3 regions of the Streptomyces panacea genome follow, and region 3 is predicted to be linked to each of the others. Evidence: predicted binding sites of a transcription regulator. Region 3 holds the regulator's gene; each other region holds the start of a gene.
What was found. The regulator HrcA, encoded in region 3, represses chaperone genes, less so after heat shock. The targets are predictions, from matches to a motif close to TTNGCACTCNGNNNNNCNGAGTGCNAA.
Positions count from the first base shown of each region.

Region 1 (5,159 bases), on a different contig from region 3:
CGCCGCCGGCACCGTCAAGCACCACATCACGGACGCCTGTTGGGAGCGGGGCATCACGGTCACCTCGGCGGCGGCGGCCAACGCCGTGCCCGTCGCCGAGTACACGCTGGCCGCGATCCTCTTCGCGGGCAAGCGGGTGCTCGGCTCGGCGCACCGCTACCAGGAGGTGCGGGCCCGGCACGACTGGCACCAGGAGTTGGGCCGGGCGGGCAACTACCGCCGTACGGTCGGCATCGTCGGCGCGTCCCGGATCGGCCGCCGGGTGATCGAACTGCTGCGGCCGTTCGACCTCCACGTCATGCTGTACGACCCGTACGTGGACGCCACCGAAGCCGCGGCGCTCGGCGTCGAGCCGGTGCCGCTGGACGAACTGTGCGCGCGCTCCCAGGTGGTGTCGGTCCACGCGCCGCAGGTCCCGGCCACCCGCCAGATGATCGGCGCCGCCCAACTGGCGGCGATGCCGGACGGGGCGACGCTCGTCAACACCGCGCGCGGCTCGCTCGTCGACGAGAACGCGCTGCTGCCGCACCTGGTCTCCGGGCGGCTGGACGCGGTGCTGGACGTGACCGATCCCGAACTGCCGCCGCCGGACTCACCGTTGTACGACCTGCCGAACGTGCTGCTGACCCCGCATGTCGCGGGTTCGCTGGGGGGCGAGATCCACCGGATGGCCGATCAGGCGCTGGACGAGGTGGAGCGGTACGCGAAGGGGCTGCCGTTCGCGGATCCCGTACACCCGTCGGCGCTGCCGCACTCCGCGTAACGCCGACGAGAACGCGCCGAGGCCCGGCACCCCCGAAGGGGCGCCGGGCCTCGGCGCGTGTCTGCGGCCCCAGGGCCTACGGAGCTACGGCCTCAGTGGCTGTGACCGTGGCCGCCGTGACCGGCGTCGGCCTCTTCCTCGGCGGGCTTCTCGACGACCAGGGTCTCGGTCGTGAGGAGCAGCGCGGCGATGGAAGCGGCGTTCTCCAGCGCGGAGCGGGTGACCTTGACCGGGTCGATGACGCCGGACTTCACCAGGTCGACGTACTCGCCGGTCGAGGCGTTGAAGCCGTGACCCTTGTCGAGCTCGGCGACCTTCGCGGTGATGACGTAGCCCTCGAGACCGGCGTTCTCGGCGATCCAGCGCAGCGGCTCGACCACGGCGCGGCGGACGACCGCGACACCGGTGGCCTCGTCGCCCGTCTTGCCCAGGCCGTCCTCCAGCACCTTGGCGGCATGCACCAGGGCGGAGCCACCACCGGAGACGATGCCCTCCTCGACCGCGGCGCGGGTCGCGGAGATGGCGTCCTCCAGACGGTGCTTCTTCTCCTTCAGCTCCACCTCGGTGGCGGCGCCGACACGGATCACGCACACGCCGCCGGCCAGCTTCGCGAGGCGCTCCTGGAGCTTCTCGCGGTCCCAGTCGGAGTCCGTGGACTCGATCTCGGCCTTGATCTGGTTGACGCGGCCGACGACCTCGGCGCTGTCGCCACCGCCGTCGACGATCGTCGTGTCGTCCTTGGAGACGGTGACGCGGCGGGCGGTGCCCAGTACGTCGAGACCGGCCTGGTCCAGCTTGAGGCCGACCTCTTCGGCGATGACGGTCGCGCCCGTGAGGGTGGCGATGTCGCCGAGCATGGCCTTGCGGCGGTCACCGAAGCCGGGGGCCTTCACCGCGACGGCGTTGAACGTGCCACGGATCTTGTTGACGACGAGGGTGGAGAGCGCCTCGCCCTCGACGTCCTCGGCGATGATCAGCAGCGGCCGGGAGCCACCCGCCTGGATGACCTTCTCCAGCAGCGGGAGCATGTCCTGGATGGAGGCGATCTTGCCCTGGTTGATCAGGATGTACGGGTCGTCGAGGACGGCCTCCATACGCTCCTGGTCGGTCACCATGTACGGCGAGAGGTAGCCCTTGTCGAAGGCCATGCCCTCGGTGAACTCCAGCTCCATGCCGAAGGTGTTGGACTCCTCGACGGTGATGACACCGTCCTTGCCGACCTTGTCCATCGCCTCGGCGATGAGCTCGCCGACCTGCGGGTCCTGGGCGGAGAGCCCGGCCACGGCCGCGATGTCCGACTTGTCGTCGATCGGGCGGGCGGTGTCCAGGAGTTCCTTGGAGATGGCGGCGACGGCGGCGTCGATGCCCTTCTTCAGGGCGGCCGGGGAGGCGCCGGCGGCGACGTTGCGCAGGCCCTCGCGGACCAGCGCCTGCGCCAGCACGGTGGCGGTGGTGGTGCCGTCACCCGCGATGTCGTTGGTCTTGGTCGCCACCTCCTTCACGAGCTGGGCGCCGAGGTTCTCGTACGGGTCGTCGAGCTCGACCTCGCGGGCGATCGTGACACCGTCGTTGGTGATGGTCGGGGCGCCGAACTTCTTGTCGATGACGACGTTGCGGCCCTTGGGGCCGATCGTCACCTTCACCGTGTCGGCAAGCTTGTTGACGCCGCGCTCAAGGGCGCGACGGGCGTCCTCGTCGAACTTCAGGATCTTCGCCATGGGAGCTTTCTCTTGTCCTCTCGAACGAACAACGAACTACGCCCCGGACCACCCGGCGATGCGGGGGCCAGGGGCGCAGTTCACAGCAGACTGTGGAAATTACTTCTCGATGATCGCGAGCACGTCGCGAGCCGAGAGGACGAGGTATTCCTCGCCGCTGTACTTCACCTCAGTGCCGCCGTACTTGCTGTACAGAACAACGTCGCCGACGGAAACGTCGAGCGGAAGCCGCTCGCCGTTCTCGAAGCGACCCGGACCGACTGCCAGGACGACGCCCTCCTGGGGCTTCTCCTTCGCAGTGTCCGGAATAACCAGGCCAGAGGCCGTGGTCTGCTCTGCGTCGAGCGGCTGGACCACAATGCGGTCCTCGAGCGGCTTGATGGCAACCTTGGAGCTGGCGGTCGTCACGATCCGACCTCCCCCTTCGGAGATCTCACGGGGTTAACTGTCTGGGTGGCGTGACCGGGCTCGATCCGTCGTCGCGGGTGCCGGACCGGTCCTGTCACGCATTGGCACTCTCCAGTGGGGAGTGCCAGGCCTGACACTATGACCGCGATTAGCACTCGGTCAAGCTGAGTGCCAATCGAGCCCGCGCGCGGCAGCGTGATCCGGCGCTCCCGAGTACCTCCGGCGCTCGCCGTTGCCGTGCGCCGACCGACCGATCCCTGAGCGAGCGTGACGCCCCCGCGCGCTGTACGGGGGCGTCGGCGGAGCCGGCCCGGCCTGGTCCGACCCGACCCGACCGGACCCGGAACAGGCAGGCCCTAGACGTAGTCCTCCAGCTTCGCCACCGCGTAACCCTTGTCGGTGACCTTCTTCATGACGTACCGGATCATGTCGGGCATCGAGCCCTTCCAGTCCTCGTCCCCCCGGAAGTGCGTGAGGACGATGTCGCCGGGATGCAGGTCCCGGTCCCACTCGCGCCACTCCATGTGGTCGGGGAACGCCTCGGACGACCACAGCGGAACCGCCTTGACACCGCAGGACTTGGCGGCGCGCAGGGTGCCGGCGTTGTAGTTGCCGTACGGCGGCCGGAAGAGTTCGGGCCGCTTCCCGTACTGCTTCCTGATCTTGTCCTGCTGCCCGCAGATCTCCCGCTTCTGCTCCTCGTAGGAGAGCCCGGGGAGGTAGGGGTGGGTGAGGGTGTGGTTGTGCAGGGAGACGCCGCGCGCCTGCATCTTCTTGAAGTAGGCGTAGTTGTCGCTGATGACGTAGTCACTGAGGAAGGCGCTGTACGGGATCTTCAACTCGTCCATCATGCGCAGCAGTTCGGGGTCCTTCTCGGCCCCGTCGTCGATCGTCAGGAAGACGATCTTCTCCTTGGTCGGGACGGTGGTGAAGACCGGCGGCAGGGTCGCGCCGCCCGTCACCTCGAAGCCCTTGCGGGTGGTGATGCGCGGCTTCACGACGGGCGGCGCGGGCGCGGCGAGCGGGGTCTTGGCGAGCTTCCACTTCTTGGCGGCCACTGCGCGGAGCGTCTGGGCCTTGACGGCAGCGGCGGCGGCAGCGGCGGCGTCGGCCTTCTTGGCCGCGTCGGCACCCGCTCCGGGGCCGGCCCGGCCCGGCTTCTCCGGAGCGGACTCCACCGGTCCGCCGCCACCGCCACCGCCGTCCCCGCTGTGACCGGTGCGACCGCCGCCCCGGTCGTCGGGCTCCGCCGCGCAGGCGGAACCGAGTGCGGCGATCAGGAGTACGGCGACGACCGCGCGCGCCCGTCCGCCCGGGTGTCTTCGCCGGGGCTCTGCGACCTTTTCTTCCTTTTGTCTTACTAGTTGCATGGCGCCGCATCCTGTCAGCGCCCGGCCCACGCGCCCGGCCGACACCGCCGGGAAGCGATGACGGTCCCCCGGCTGGCCCACAATGGCCCGGTGACCGACTCCCCCTCGCCGCTCGCCCCCCTGCTCTCCGACGAGGGCCAGGCCCTGCTCGCCGCCCTCCGCGACCACGACCCGGCCCAGGAGCTGGCGCTGGCGACCCGGCTGCGCCGCGACCATCCCGCCGAGCTGGTCTCGTCGGCCCTCGCGCAGGCCCGGCTGCGGCAGCGGGCGGTCGCGAAGTTCGGCGAACGGGACGCGTACCGCATGTACTTCACGCCGCACGGCGTCGAACAGGCCACCCGCACCTCGGTCGCCGCGCACCGGGCCGGCCGGTTCCGGGACATCGGCCTGCCGGGCGCCGGTCCCGCGCGGATCACGGACCTGTGCTGCGGCGTCGGCGGTGACGCGATCGAGCTGGCCCGCGCGGGGTTCGCCGTCACCGCGGTCGACCGGGACCCCGCGACCTGCGAGATCGCCGCCCACAACATCCCTGAGCTGGCGCCTGACGCCCCGCCACCGACCGTCGTGTGCACGGACGTCATGACGTACGACCTGCTCGCCGCGCCCGCCCCGGACGCCCTGTTCATCGACCCGGCGAGGCGCGGCGGCCGAGGGCGGATCTTCGACCCGGAGGCGTACTCACCGCCGCTGTCCTGGGCGATCGAGGCGGTGCGTACGGTCGGCACCGGCGGCATCAAGATCGCGCCGGGCATCCCGCACGAGCTGGTCCCCGACGACTTCGAGGCCGAGTGGATCTCCGACGGCGGCGACGTCAAGGAGGCGGTGCTCTGGCACGACGCGAACGGTGCGGGAGACGCCGGCCCCGTCACGCCCGGCGCCCGGCGCGCCACGCTGCTCCCC
Region 1 is NZ_JARJHW010000082.1:18,108-23,266, forward strand. Features, by position in the region: gene P3L51_RS20195 (hydroxyacid dehydrogenase) at 1-763, shown strand, start outside; gene groL (chaperonin GroEL) at 856-2,481, opposite strand; gene groES (co-chaperone GroES) at 2,581-2,889, opposite strand; gene P3L51_RS20210 (polysaccharide deacetylase family protein) at 3,246-4,259, opposite strand; gene P3L51_RS20215 (class I SAM-dependent methyltransferase) at 4,317-5,159, shown strand, end outside.
Region 1: a site for HrcA is predicted at 3,038-3,064, ahead of groES (co-chaperone GroES). Genes of this name have one in related genera too.

Region 2 (5,159 bases), on a different contig from region 3:
GGCGGCGACCAGCCGGTCGACCGGCCGGTCCGCCGCCGACCAGGACCGCCGGGCCAGCCAGCGCTCCACCTCTCGCAGCACGTGATCTCCATCTCGCGGATCGGACGAACGTCTCAACCGTCCAGGGGTTCGGTTACAGTCTTGAACAACGCGGATGACCGCCGCATGCCGGGGGTCGTCGTCACGCTGACAATCGAATACCGCTCATCCAGAGGGGCAGAGGGAACGGCCCGTTGAAGCCCCGGCAACCCTCCCGCCGACCGCGAGGTCATGGTGGGGAAGGTGCCAATTCCGTCTTGCGGCGAGATGCGTCGCGAGGAAGATGAGGAAAGGGCCTCGCCTTCATGGCTGTGCAAACTGTTCACCATACTTCCGACACCACTGACGCCCCCGTGGATCTCGGACCCGCCGCCGCCCTCTCGTGCCGCGAATGCGGGGAACGCTTCGAACTCGGCCCGATCTTCGCCTGTCAGAGCTGTTTCGGCCCGCTCGAAGTGGCCTACGACCTGCCGACCGACGGCCCCGAAGAGCTGAAGAAGCGCATCGCCGCCGGTCCCGACAACATCTGGCGCTACGCCCCGCTGCTGCCCGTCCCCGCCGACGTGGCGTCGAAGCCGAACATCAACCCCGGCTTCACCAAGCTCGTCAAGGCCGACAACCTCGCCCGTGAGCTGGGTGTCACCGGCGGCCTGTACGTGAAGGACGACTCCGGCAACCCGACGCACTCCTTCAAGGACCGTGTCGTCGCCATCGCCGTCGAGGCGGCCCGTGCCTTCGGCTTCACCACGCTCTCCTGCTCCTCCACCGGCAACCTCGCGGGCGCCGTCGGCGCCGCCGCGGCGCGCGCCGGCTTCCGCTCCTGCGTGTTCATCCCGCACGACCTGGAGCAGGGCAAGGTCGTCATGGCCGCGATCTACGGCGGCGAACTCGTCGGTATCGAGGGCAACTACGACGACGTCAACCGCTTCTGCTCCGAACTCATCGGGGACCCGCTGGGCGAGGGCTGGGGCTTCGTCAACGTCAACCTCCGCCCGTACTACGGCGAGGGCTCCAAGACCCTCGCGTACGAGATCTGCGAACAGCTCGGCTGGGAGCTGCCCGACCAGCTCGTCATCCCGGTCGCGTCGGGCTCGCAGCTGACGAAGATCGACAAGGGGCTGAAGGAGCTCATCGCGCTCGGCCTGGTCGAGGAGAAGCCGTACAAGATCTTCGGCGCGCAGGCCGAGGGCTGTTCGCCGGTGTCGGTCGCCTTCAAGGCCGGCCACGACGTCGTACGGCCGCAGAAGCCGAACACGATCGCCAAGTCGCTGGCGATCGGCAACCCGGCCGACGGCCCGTACGTCCTGGACATCGCCCGCCGCACGGGCGGCGCCGTGGAGGACGTGAACGACGAGCAGATCGTGGACGCGATCAAGCTGCTCGCGCGGACCGAGGGGATCTTCGCCGAGACGGCGGGCGGGGTGACCGTGGGGGTGACGCGCAAGCTCATCGAGGCGGGTCTGCTCGACCCGGCGCTCACGACGGTCGTGCTGAACACCGGTGACGGGCTCAAGACGCTGGACGCCGTCGCGCCGACGACCGGGCCGACCGCGACGATTCCGCCGAGCCTCGACGCGTTCCGCGAAGCGGGCCTGGCGCGTTGAGCCTCTCGGCACCGGGTCTCCCGACCCCGTCCAGCAGCCCGACCCGCTACTCCCCGGAAGGCAGAAACCGATGAGCGTGAACGTCCGCATCCCCACCATCCTCCGTACGTACACCGGCGGAAAGGCCGAGGTTCCGGCCGAGGGCACGACCCTCTCCCAGGTCATCGAGTCCCTGGAGACGAACCACCCGGGCATCGCCGCCCGCGTCCTGGACGACCAGGGCAAGCTGCGGCGCTTCGTCAACGTGTACGTGAACGACGACGACGTCCGCTTCGAGCAGGGTCTGGAGACCGCGACGCCCGACGGCGCCGGCATCTCGATCATCCCGGCGGTCGCGGGAGGCTGAACGGCGCCCGAAAGCGGCTCAACGCCACACAGCGTGAACGGGTTTGCCCCCTCCGCGAGAGAAACGGAGGGGGCAATTCCATGTGGTTGAACGCGGTACAGTTGGGGTAGCCCCACCGCCGGTTCCGCCGCGACTGCGCCACGCGCATATGAGTTCGCGACAAGATGCGGTCGAAGTGTGGACGCTGTTTGCGCGGTTCCTTGCGCTTTGCCCGGCCCGACTTGCCCTGGTAGCCCGGCAATTCGCCCCTTTGCGTGTTCCGCCATGCCCATAATTCTCGTCCGATTGACCTGTTGCAGAGGGCAGTTGGGCAGATACATTCAGCCGCGGTCGACGCGTTCCGGCGCGAAGTGCGGTCCCGCGCAGGGGCCTGTAATAGGGGAGTTGGGCATGGCTCAGGGCACCGTCAAGTGGTTCAACGCGGAGAAGGGCTACGGCTTCATCGCGGTCGACGGTGGTGCGGATGTTTTCGTCCACTACAGCGCGATCCAGATGGACGGCTACCGCACCCTTGAAGAAGGTCAGCGAGTTGAGTTCGAGATCTCGCAGGGCCAGAAGGGTCCGCAGGCGGACATGGTCAAGCTCGCCGTCTGATCCCGGCGCGATCGGCCAACGACGCGACTCACACACGAGGGGCCCGTATCCCGGCAAGGGATACGGGCCCCTCGTGCGTGCGCGTGGGGGTCGCGCGCGCCGTGCGCGCGGTGGCGAAGGGGCTGCGCTCGCTCGGGAGGCGCTTGCACTCTCGGGGGTCGAGTGCTAATCATTGGCGTTAGCACTCTGCTAGTGAGAGTGACAACTTATGGACCGGGTCAGCGAGGCCCGAAGAGCCGGTGGGGCAAGGAACCGCACGGCTCTCGGGCCGTCCGTCGCGGGCGCCGACACGGTCCGGAGCAATCCACCCCCTGTCCGGGAGGACCACTTCACATGGCCAAGATCATCGCGTTCGACGAGGAGGCACGGCGCGGTCTCGAGCGCGGGATGAACCAGCTCGCCGACGCCGTCAAGGTCACCCTTGGCCCCAAGGGCCGTAACGTCGTCCTCGAGAAGAAGTGGGGCGCCCCCACGATCACCAACGATGGTGTTTCCATCGCCAAGGAGATCGAGCTCGAGGACCCGTACGAGAAGATCGGCGCCGAGCTGGTCAAGGAAGTCGCCAAGAAGACGGACGACGTCGCCGGTGACGGTACGACCACCGCGACCGTCCTGGCCCAGGCCCTGGTCCGCGAGGGCCTGCGCAACGTGGCCGCCGGCGCCAACCCGATGGCCCTCAAGCGCGGTATCGAGAAGGCCATCGAGGCCGTCTCCGGTGCGCTGCTGGAGCAGGCCAAGGATGTGGAGACCAAGGAGCAGATCGCTTCGACGGCCTCCATCTCCGCCGCCGACACCCAGATCGGCGAGCTCATCGCCGAGGCGATGGACAAGGTCGGCAAGGAAGGCGTCATCACCGTCGAGGAGTCGCAGACCTTCGGTCTTGAGCTTGAGCTCACCGAGGGCATGCGCTTCGACAAGGGCTACATCTCGGCGTACTTCGCCACCGACATGGAGCGTATGGAGGCGTCGCTCGACGACCCGTACATCCTGATCGTCAACTCCAAGATCGGCAGCGTCAAGGACGTTCTGCCGCTCCTGGAGAAGGTCATCCAGTCGGGCAAGCCGCTGCTGATCATCGCGGAGGACGTCGAGGGCGAGGCCCTGTCCACGCTCGTCGTCAACAAGATCAAGGGCACCTTCAAGTCCGTCGCCGTCAAGGCCCCGGGCTTCGGTGACCGCCGCAAGGCGATGCTGAACGACATCGCCATCCTCACGGGCGGCACGGTCATCTCCGAGGAGGTCGGCCTCAAGCTGGAGAACGCCGGTCTCGACCTGCTGGGCCGTGCCCGCAAGGTCGTCATCACCAAGGACGAGACCACCATCGTCGACGGTGCCGGTGACAGCGAGCAGGTCGCCGGTCGCGTGAGCCAGATCCGTGCCGAGATCGAGAACTCGGACTCGGACTACGACCGCGAGAAGCTCCAGGAGCGCCTCGCGAAGCTGGCCGGCGGCGTGGCCGTCATCAAGGCCGGCGCCGCGACCGAGGTCGAGCTCAAGGAGCGCAAGCACCGCATCGAGGACGCGGTGCGCAACGCCAAGGCCGCCGTCGAGGAGGGCATCGTCGCCGGTGGTGGCGTGGCTCTGCTCCAGGCCGGTTCGGTGTTCGAGAAGCTTGAGCTCGAAGGCGACGAGGCGACGGGTGCGAACATCGTCAAGCTCGCGCTGGAGGCTCCGCTCAAGCAGATCGCCGTCAACGGTGGTCTCGAGGGTGGCGTCATCGTCGAGAAGGTCCGCAACCTGCCGATCGGTCACGGCCTCAACGCCGCGACCGGCGAGTACGTGGACATGATCGCCGAGGGCATCATCGACCCCGCGAAGGTCACGCGTTCCGCGCTGCAGAACGCGGCGTCCATCGCGGCGCTGTTCCTCACCACCGAGGCCGTCATCGCCGACAAGCCGGAGAAGGCCGGCGCCGGCGGCGCGCCGGGCGGCATGCCGGGCGGTGACATGGACTTCTGATCCTGACGGATCGGCGGTTCATGGCGTAGCGCCTACGCACGTGTACGAACCGAGGGCGGCACTCCCGAGAGGGGGTGCCGCCCTCGGGGCGTTCCGGGGGCGGCTCCCTACCGTCGCACCGCGGGCCCGCGTGGCGGGATCGGGCGGGAGTCGGTGGAGACCGCCACGTACGCCAGGCCGTCGTACTCCTCCGACAGCCGGACCGGGGTGACTTCGCGCCGGTAGAACCAGCGCGTCACCAGCGCGCCGAACGACCGTGTGGTGTGTGTGGCGCCGGCCCACTCCCGTACGGCCCCGGGCGCGTCCTCGGCGGTGGCGGGGCGCAGGTCGAGCAGGTGGTCCGCCGGGGTGGCGGCGGCGAGTCGGGACTCCACCGTGGTTTCGGCGGGAGCGTCGACGGAGTTGCCCTCGGCGATACGGCCCGTGAGGCCGCCGACACCGCTCCAGGGGCCCGGCCAGATGCGGTGGGCGCGGAAGGAGCCCTCGCCGAAGAGGAGACCGAGGGCGTAGTACGCGTCGCCGTACCGCTCGCGCAGGTGCTGTCCCAGGGGCGGCGGCGCCGTGTCGTCGGCCGTACGGCCCTTCGCGATATGGCTGTTGTGGCCCCAGAGCACCAC
Region 2 is NZ_JARJHW010000091.1:22,684-27,842, forward strand. Features, by position in the region: gene P3L51_RS21405 (glucosyl-3-phosphoglycerate synthase) at 1-81, opposite strand, end outside; SAM riboswitch class I at 202-329, shown strand; gene thrC (threonine synthase) at 345-1,643, shown strand; gene P3L51_RS21415 (ubiquitin-like small modifier protein 1) at 1,714-1,989, shown strand; gene P3L51_RS21420 (cold-shock protein) at 2,380-2,583, shown strand; gene groL (chaperonin GroEL) at 2,917-4,542, shown strand; partial or broken gene P3L51_RS21430 (erythromycin esterase family protein) at 4,650-5,159, opposite strand, start outside.
Region 2: a site for HrcA is predicted at 2,762-2,788, ahead of groL (chaperonin GroEL). Genes of this name have one in related genera too.

Region 3 (5,159 bases):
TTTCGCCAGGGCCTTGGCGCCCCGTTCGTCCTTCCACCGGGTGACGCAGCGCGCGGCCTGCCAGGGCACGATCGCGTCGACGCCGGTCTCGGTCATCGTCTCGACGGACACCTCGCCCCGGTCGCCCTTGGGCAGCGCCTGTACGACGGTGATACGGGGCGTGGGCTCGGCCTCCGTACGAACGCCGGTGACCGCCACGTCCAGCCGGTCCTTGCCGTGGACGGCGGCGACCGTCCCGTGGGCGCCGGTGCCCGCGCCGTCGGTGAGGACGACCTCCTCCCCCACGCGCAGCCTCCTTACGGAGACGGCGTGGCGGCCCTCGGGGCCGTCGAGCGTGACGGTGCCCGGCCGGAGGGTCTCGGCGGTGTCGACGACGAAGACAGGTGCGGTCATGAGGTGTTTCCCAGGGTCGACGAGGCGCGGGCCGCTTCGAGTTCGCCGACGAGGACGTCGACGAGCTGTCCGGCGGGCAGATCTCGGGCCATCCGGTGGCCCTGACCGGCCCACAGAGCCATGCCCTGGGGGTCGCCGGCCTTGGCGGCGGCCTTGCGCAGTCCGGCGGTGAGGTGGTGCACCTCCGGGTACGCGGGCGGGGCGTAGGGGCCGTGTTCGCGCATGAAGCGGTTGACGAGACCGCGCGCGGGTCGGCCGGAGAAGGCGCGGGTGAGTTCGGTGCGCGTGAACAGCGGGTCGGTCATAGCGTGCTTGTGGAGGGCGTGGGCGCCGGACTCCGGGCAGACGAGGAAGGCGGTGCCGAACTGAGCGGCGTCGGCGCCCGCGGCAAGGACGGCGGCGATCTGGGCGCCGCGCATGAGCCCGCCGGCCGCGATGATCGGCAGCCGTACGGAGTCCCGTACCTGCGTGACGAGCGACAGCAGCCCGATGCCCGCGCCGTCGGTGGCGGGGTCGTCGCGGTGCGTGCCCTGGTGGCCGCCGGCCTCGACGCCCTGGACGCAGACGACGTCGGCGCCGGACCACTCGGCGGTCTGGGCCTCCTCGGGCGTGGTCACCGTGACGACGGTGAGCGTGCCGACCCGGGTGAAGGCGTCGAGGGTGGTGGGCGTGGGGCAGCCGAAGGTGAACGACACGACCGGGACGGGATCGTCGAGCAGTATCGCGAGCTTGGCCTCGTACCCGTCGTCACCGCCCGCGTCGGGGTCGCCGAGCGGGGTCCCGTACCAGCCCGCCTCGCCGGCGAGCTGTTCGCCGTACACCTCCACGGCGGCGTGGTCGTCGTGGTGCGGCTGCGGCATGAACAGATTGATCCCGAACGCGCCGGCGCTGAGCCCCCGGAGCTGTTTGACCTCCTGGTACATCCCGTCGGCGGTCTTGTACCCGGCGGCGAGGAAGCCGAGCCCTCCGGCGTCACCGACGGCCGCGACCAGCTGCGGGCAGGACGCGCCGCCGGCCATGGGAGCCTGCACGATCGGATACCGGCAGATGTCGGTCAACACGGAGGACATGCACGCATGGTGCCATGTCGCCCGTGGAGTGTCGGTGCCGGTTCGTCGTCGGGCGCCGGACGGGCTGGAAACAGCCCCTCCGGCGCCCGAGGACGGTGCGCGTCAACGGCCGTTGAACGCGTCCTTCAGCCTTGAGAAAAGCCCCTGTTGACCCGGTTGAAACTGGCCGGTGGGCCGTTCCTCGCCCCTGAGCTTCGCCAGCTCTCGCAGCAACCGCTCCTGCTCCGGGTCGAGTTTCGACGGGGTCATGACCTCCACGTGGACGATCAGGTCGCCCCGGCCACCGCCCCGCAGATGCGTGATGCCGCGGCCGTGCAGCGGGATCGACTGGCCCGACTGGGTGCCCGGCCGGACGTCGATGTCCTCGACCCCGTCCAGCGTCTCCAGCGGACACTGCGTGCCCAGCGACGCCGCCGTCATCGGGATGGTCACCGTGCAGTGCAGATCGTCGCCGCGGCGCTGGAACACCGCGTGCGGCAACTCGTGGATCTCGACGTACAGGTCGCCCGCCGGGCCGCCACCGGGCCCGACCTCGCCCTCACCGGAGAGCTGGATGCGGGTGCCGTTGTCGACGCCCGCCGGGATCTTGACCGTGAGCGTGCGGCGCGACCGGATGCGGCCGTCGCCGGCGCACTCGGGGCAGGGGGTCGGCACGACCGTACCGAAGCCCTGGCACTGCGGGCACGGCCGCGATGTCATGACCTGGCCCAGGAAGGACCGTGTGACCTGCGAGACCTCGCCACGACCGCGGCACATGTCGCAGGTCTGCGCGGAGGTGCCGGGTGCGGCGCCCTCGCCCGAGCAGGTCGTACAGACGACCGCCGTGTCGACCTGGATGTCCTTGGTGGTGCCGAAGGCCGCCTCGTTGAGGTCGATCTCCAGCCGGATCATCGCGTCCTGGCCGCGCCGCGTGCGCGACCTCGGCCCACGCTGCTGCGACGTCCCGAAGAACGCGTCCATGATGTCGGAGAAGTTGCCGAAGCCACCGGCCCCGAAACCGCCCGCGCCACCGCCCGCCTGTGAGAGCGGGTCACCGCCGAGGTCGTAGACCTGCTTCTTCTGCGGGTCCGACAACACCTCGTACGCGGCGTTGATCTCCTTGAAGCGCTCCTGCGTCTTGGGATCGGGATTGACATCCGGGTGCAGCTCGCGGGCGAGCCTGCGGAATGCCTTCTTGATCTCGTCCTGTGATGCGTCGCGGCGTACGCCGAGTACGGCGTAGTAGTCCGTGGCCACTTACGACTCCGCCAGGATCTGTCCGACGTAACGTGCCACTGCGCGTACCGCTCCCATCGTTCCGGGGTAGTCCATGCGGGTCGGTCCGACCACGCCGAGTTTGGCGACTGCCTCGTCGCCCGAACCGTAGCCGACCGCGACGACGGACGTGGAGTTGAGTCCCTCGTGGGCGTTCTCGTGCCCGATTCGTACGGTGATGCCCGAGTCCTCGGCCTCGCCGAGCAGCCTGAGGAGCACGACCTGCTCCTCAAGCGCCTCCAGCACCGGCCGGATCGTCAGGGGGAAGTCGTGCCCGAAGCGCGTCAGATTGGCGGTGCCGCCGATCATCAGCCGCTCCTCGGTCTCCTCGACCAGCGTCTCCAGCAGCGTCGCCAGGACCGTGGTCACCGTCCCCCGGTCCTCCATGTCGAAGGATTCGGGCAACTCCTGCACCAGCAGCGGCACATCGGAGAACCTGCGCCCCACGACCCTGGCGTTGAGCCGGGCCCGCAGATCCGCCAGCGACGTGTCGCCGAACGGCACCGGACAGTCGATCATGCGCTGCTCGACCCGGCCGGTGTCGGTGATCAGGACGAGCATCAGCCGCGCGGGGGCCAGCGAGAGCAGTTCCACATGCCGCACCGTGGAACGGGTCAGCGAGGGGTACTGCACGACCGCGACCTGCCGGGTCAGCTGCGCGAGCAGCCGCACCGTACGGCCCACCACGTCGTCCAGGTCGACGGCGCTGTCGAGGAAGTTCTGGATGGCCCTGCGCTCCGGCGCCGACAGGGGCTTGACGCCCGCCAGCCGGTCGACGAAGAGCCGGTAGCCCTTGTCCGTCGGAATGCGCCCCGCACTGGTGTGGGGCTGGGCGATGAAGCCCTCGTCCTCCAGGACCGCCATGTCGTTACGGACAGTGGCCGGGGAGACACCGAGCTTGTGCCGCTCGGTCAACGCCTTGGAGCCGACGGGCTCCTCGGTGCCGACATAGTCCTGGACGATGGCGCGCAACACCTCAAGCCTGCGTTCGCTCAGCATCGCGCACACCTCCAGCTCTGGGTCCTCGGATCCGGCTTGGCACTCGATGCGTAGGAGTGCCAGCATTCCCCGGCCCAGTGTACGGCCGTCAGGTACGCCCCTAGCAAGGCCGACCGGTCACGCTACCGCGCGGGACCGCCCGCTCCACCGATAGCGTCGCCGTATGGACGTCCGTTGGGAAGAGCACGGCTGGGAACCGATCGCCCCGGGAGTCGGCAGGCGGCGACTGCCTGGCTGGGATGCGACGGTCGGGCTGGTCGTGGGCGAGGACGCGGTCCTTCTGTACGACACGGGCTCGACGCTCCGCGAGGGCGCGGAGATCCGCGCGCAGGCGCAGGCGCTGTGCGGCGGCAGGCGGGTCACGCACATCGCGCTCAGTCACGCCCACTTCGACCATGTCCTGGGCACGGCGGCCTTCTCGGGCGTACGGGTCTACGGCGCGGTCGGCCTGGCGGAGCTACTGCTCCGCGACCGCGAGGGCCTGCGCGACTCGGCGGTACGGCACGGGGTGTCCGCCTCCGACGCCGCCGAGGCGGTCGACCTGCTGGTCGTACCGCAGCACCCGGTGTCCGGCGAGTGGACGCTCGATCTCGGCGGGCGACAGGTACTTCTCGCCAATGTCGGCCCCGGGCACTCCGGGCACGATCTGGCGCTGCTCGTCCCCGGCGAGCGGGAGGTCGTCTTCTGCGGCGACCTGGTCGAGGAGTCGGGCGAACCGCAGGCGGGCGACGACGCGATCCCTTCGCGCTGGTCGGCCGCGCTGGACCGGCTGCTGGCGCTGGGCGGGGAGGACGCGGTGTACGTTCCCGGCCACGGCGCGGCCGTCGACGCGGCGTTCGTACGGGCGCAGCGGGGGGCGCTGGCAGCGCGTTTCGGCACGGCGTGACGCGGGGTCCCGTTATCGTCTGCGGATGCGCAGTTACAGCCCCGATCTGACCCCGCCCTGGAAGCGTTCGAAGCCGGTGCCCGAGGTGCCCGCCGAACCGGATCTGGTGGTCGAGGAGGTGTCGACGGGCTTCTGCGGCGCGGTGATCCGCTGTGAGAAGACGGCCGAGGGCCCGACGGTCACCCTGGAGGACCGCTTCGGCAAGCACCGGGTGTTCCCGCTGGTGGAACGTGGATTCATGCTCGAAGGCCGGGTGGTGACCCTGGTCCGGCCCACCGCCGGCGGCCCGGTCCGGCCCACCCGCACGGCCTCCGGCTCGGTCGCCGTCCCGGGCGCGCGGGCGCGCGTGGCCCGTGCGGGACGCATCTACGTCGAGGGGCGGCACGACGCGGAACTGGTCGAACGGGTCTGGGGCGACGACCTGCGCGTCGAGGGCGTGGTCGTGGAGTACCTGGAGGGCATCGACGACCTCCCGGCGATCGTCGCGGACTTCGCCCCGGCACCGGACGCGCGCCTCGGCGTCCTGGTCGACCACCTGGTGCGCGGCTCCAAGGAGT
Region 3 is NZ_JARJHW010000019.1:416-5,574, reverse strand. Features, by position in the region: gene P3L51_RS07270 (16S rRNA (uracil(1498)-N(3))-methyltransferase) at 1-393, opposite strand, end outside; gene P3L51_RS07265 (nitronate monooxygenase) at 390-1,463, opposite strand; gene dnaJ (molecular chaperone DnaJ) at 1,566-2,699, opposite strand; gene hrcA (heat-inducible transcriptional repressor HrcA) at 2,700-3,716, opposite strand; gene P3L51_RS07250 (MBL fold metallo-hydrolase) at 3,880-4,602, shown strand; gene P3L51_RS07245 (DUF3097 domain-containing protein) at 4,628-5,159, shown strand, end outside.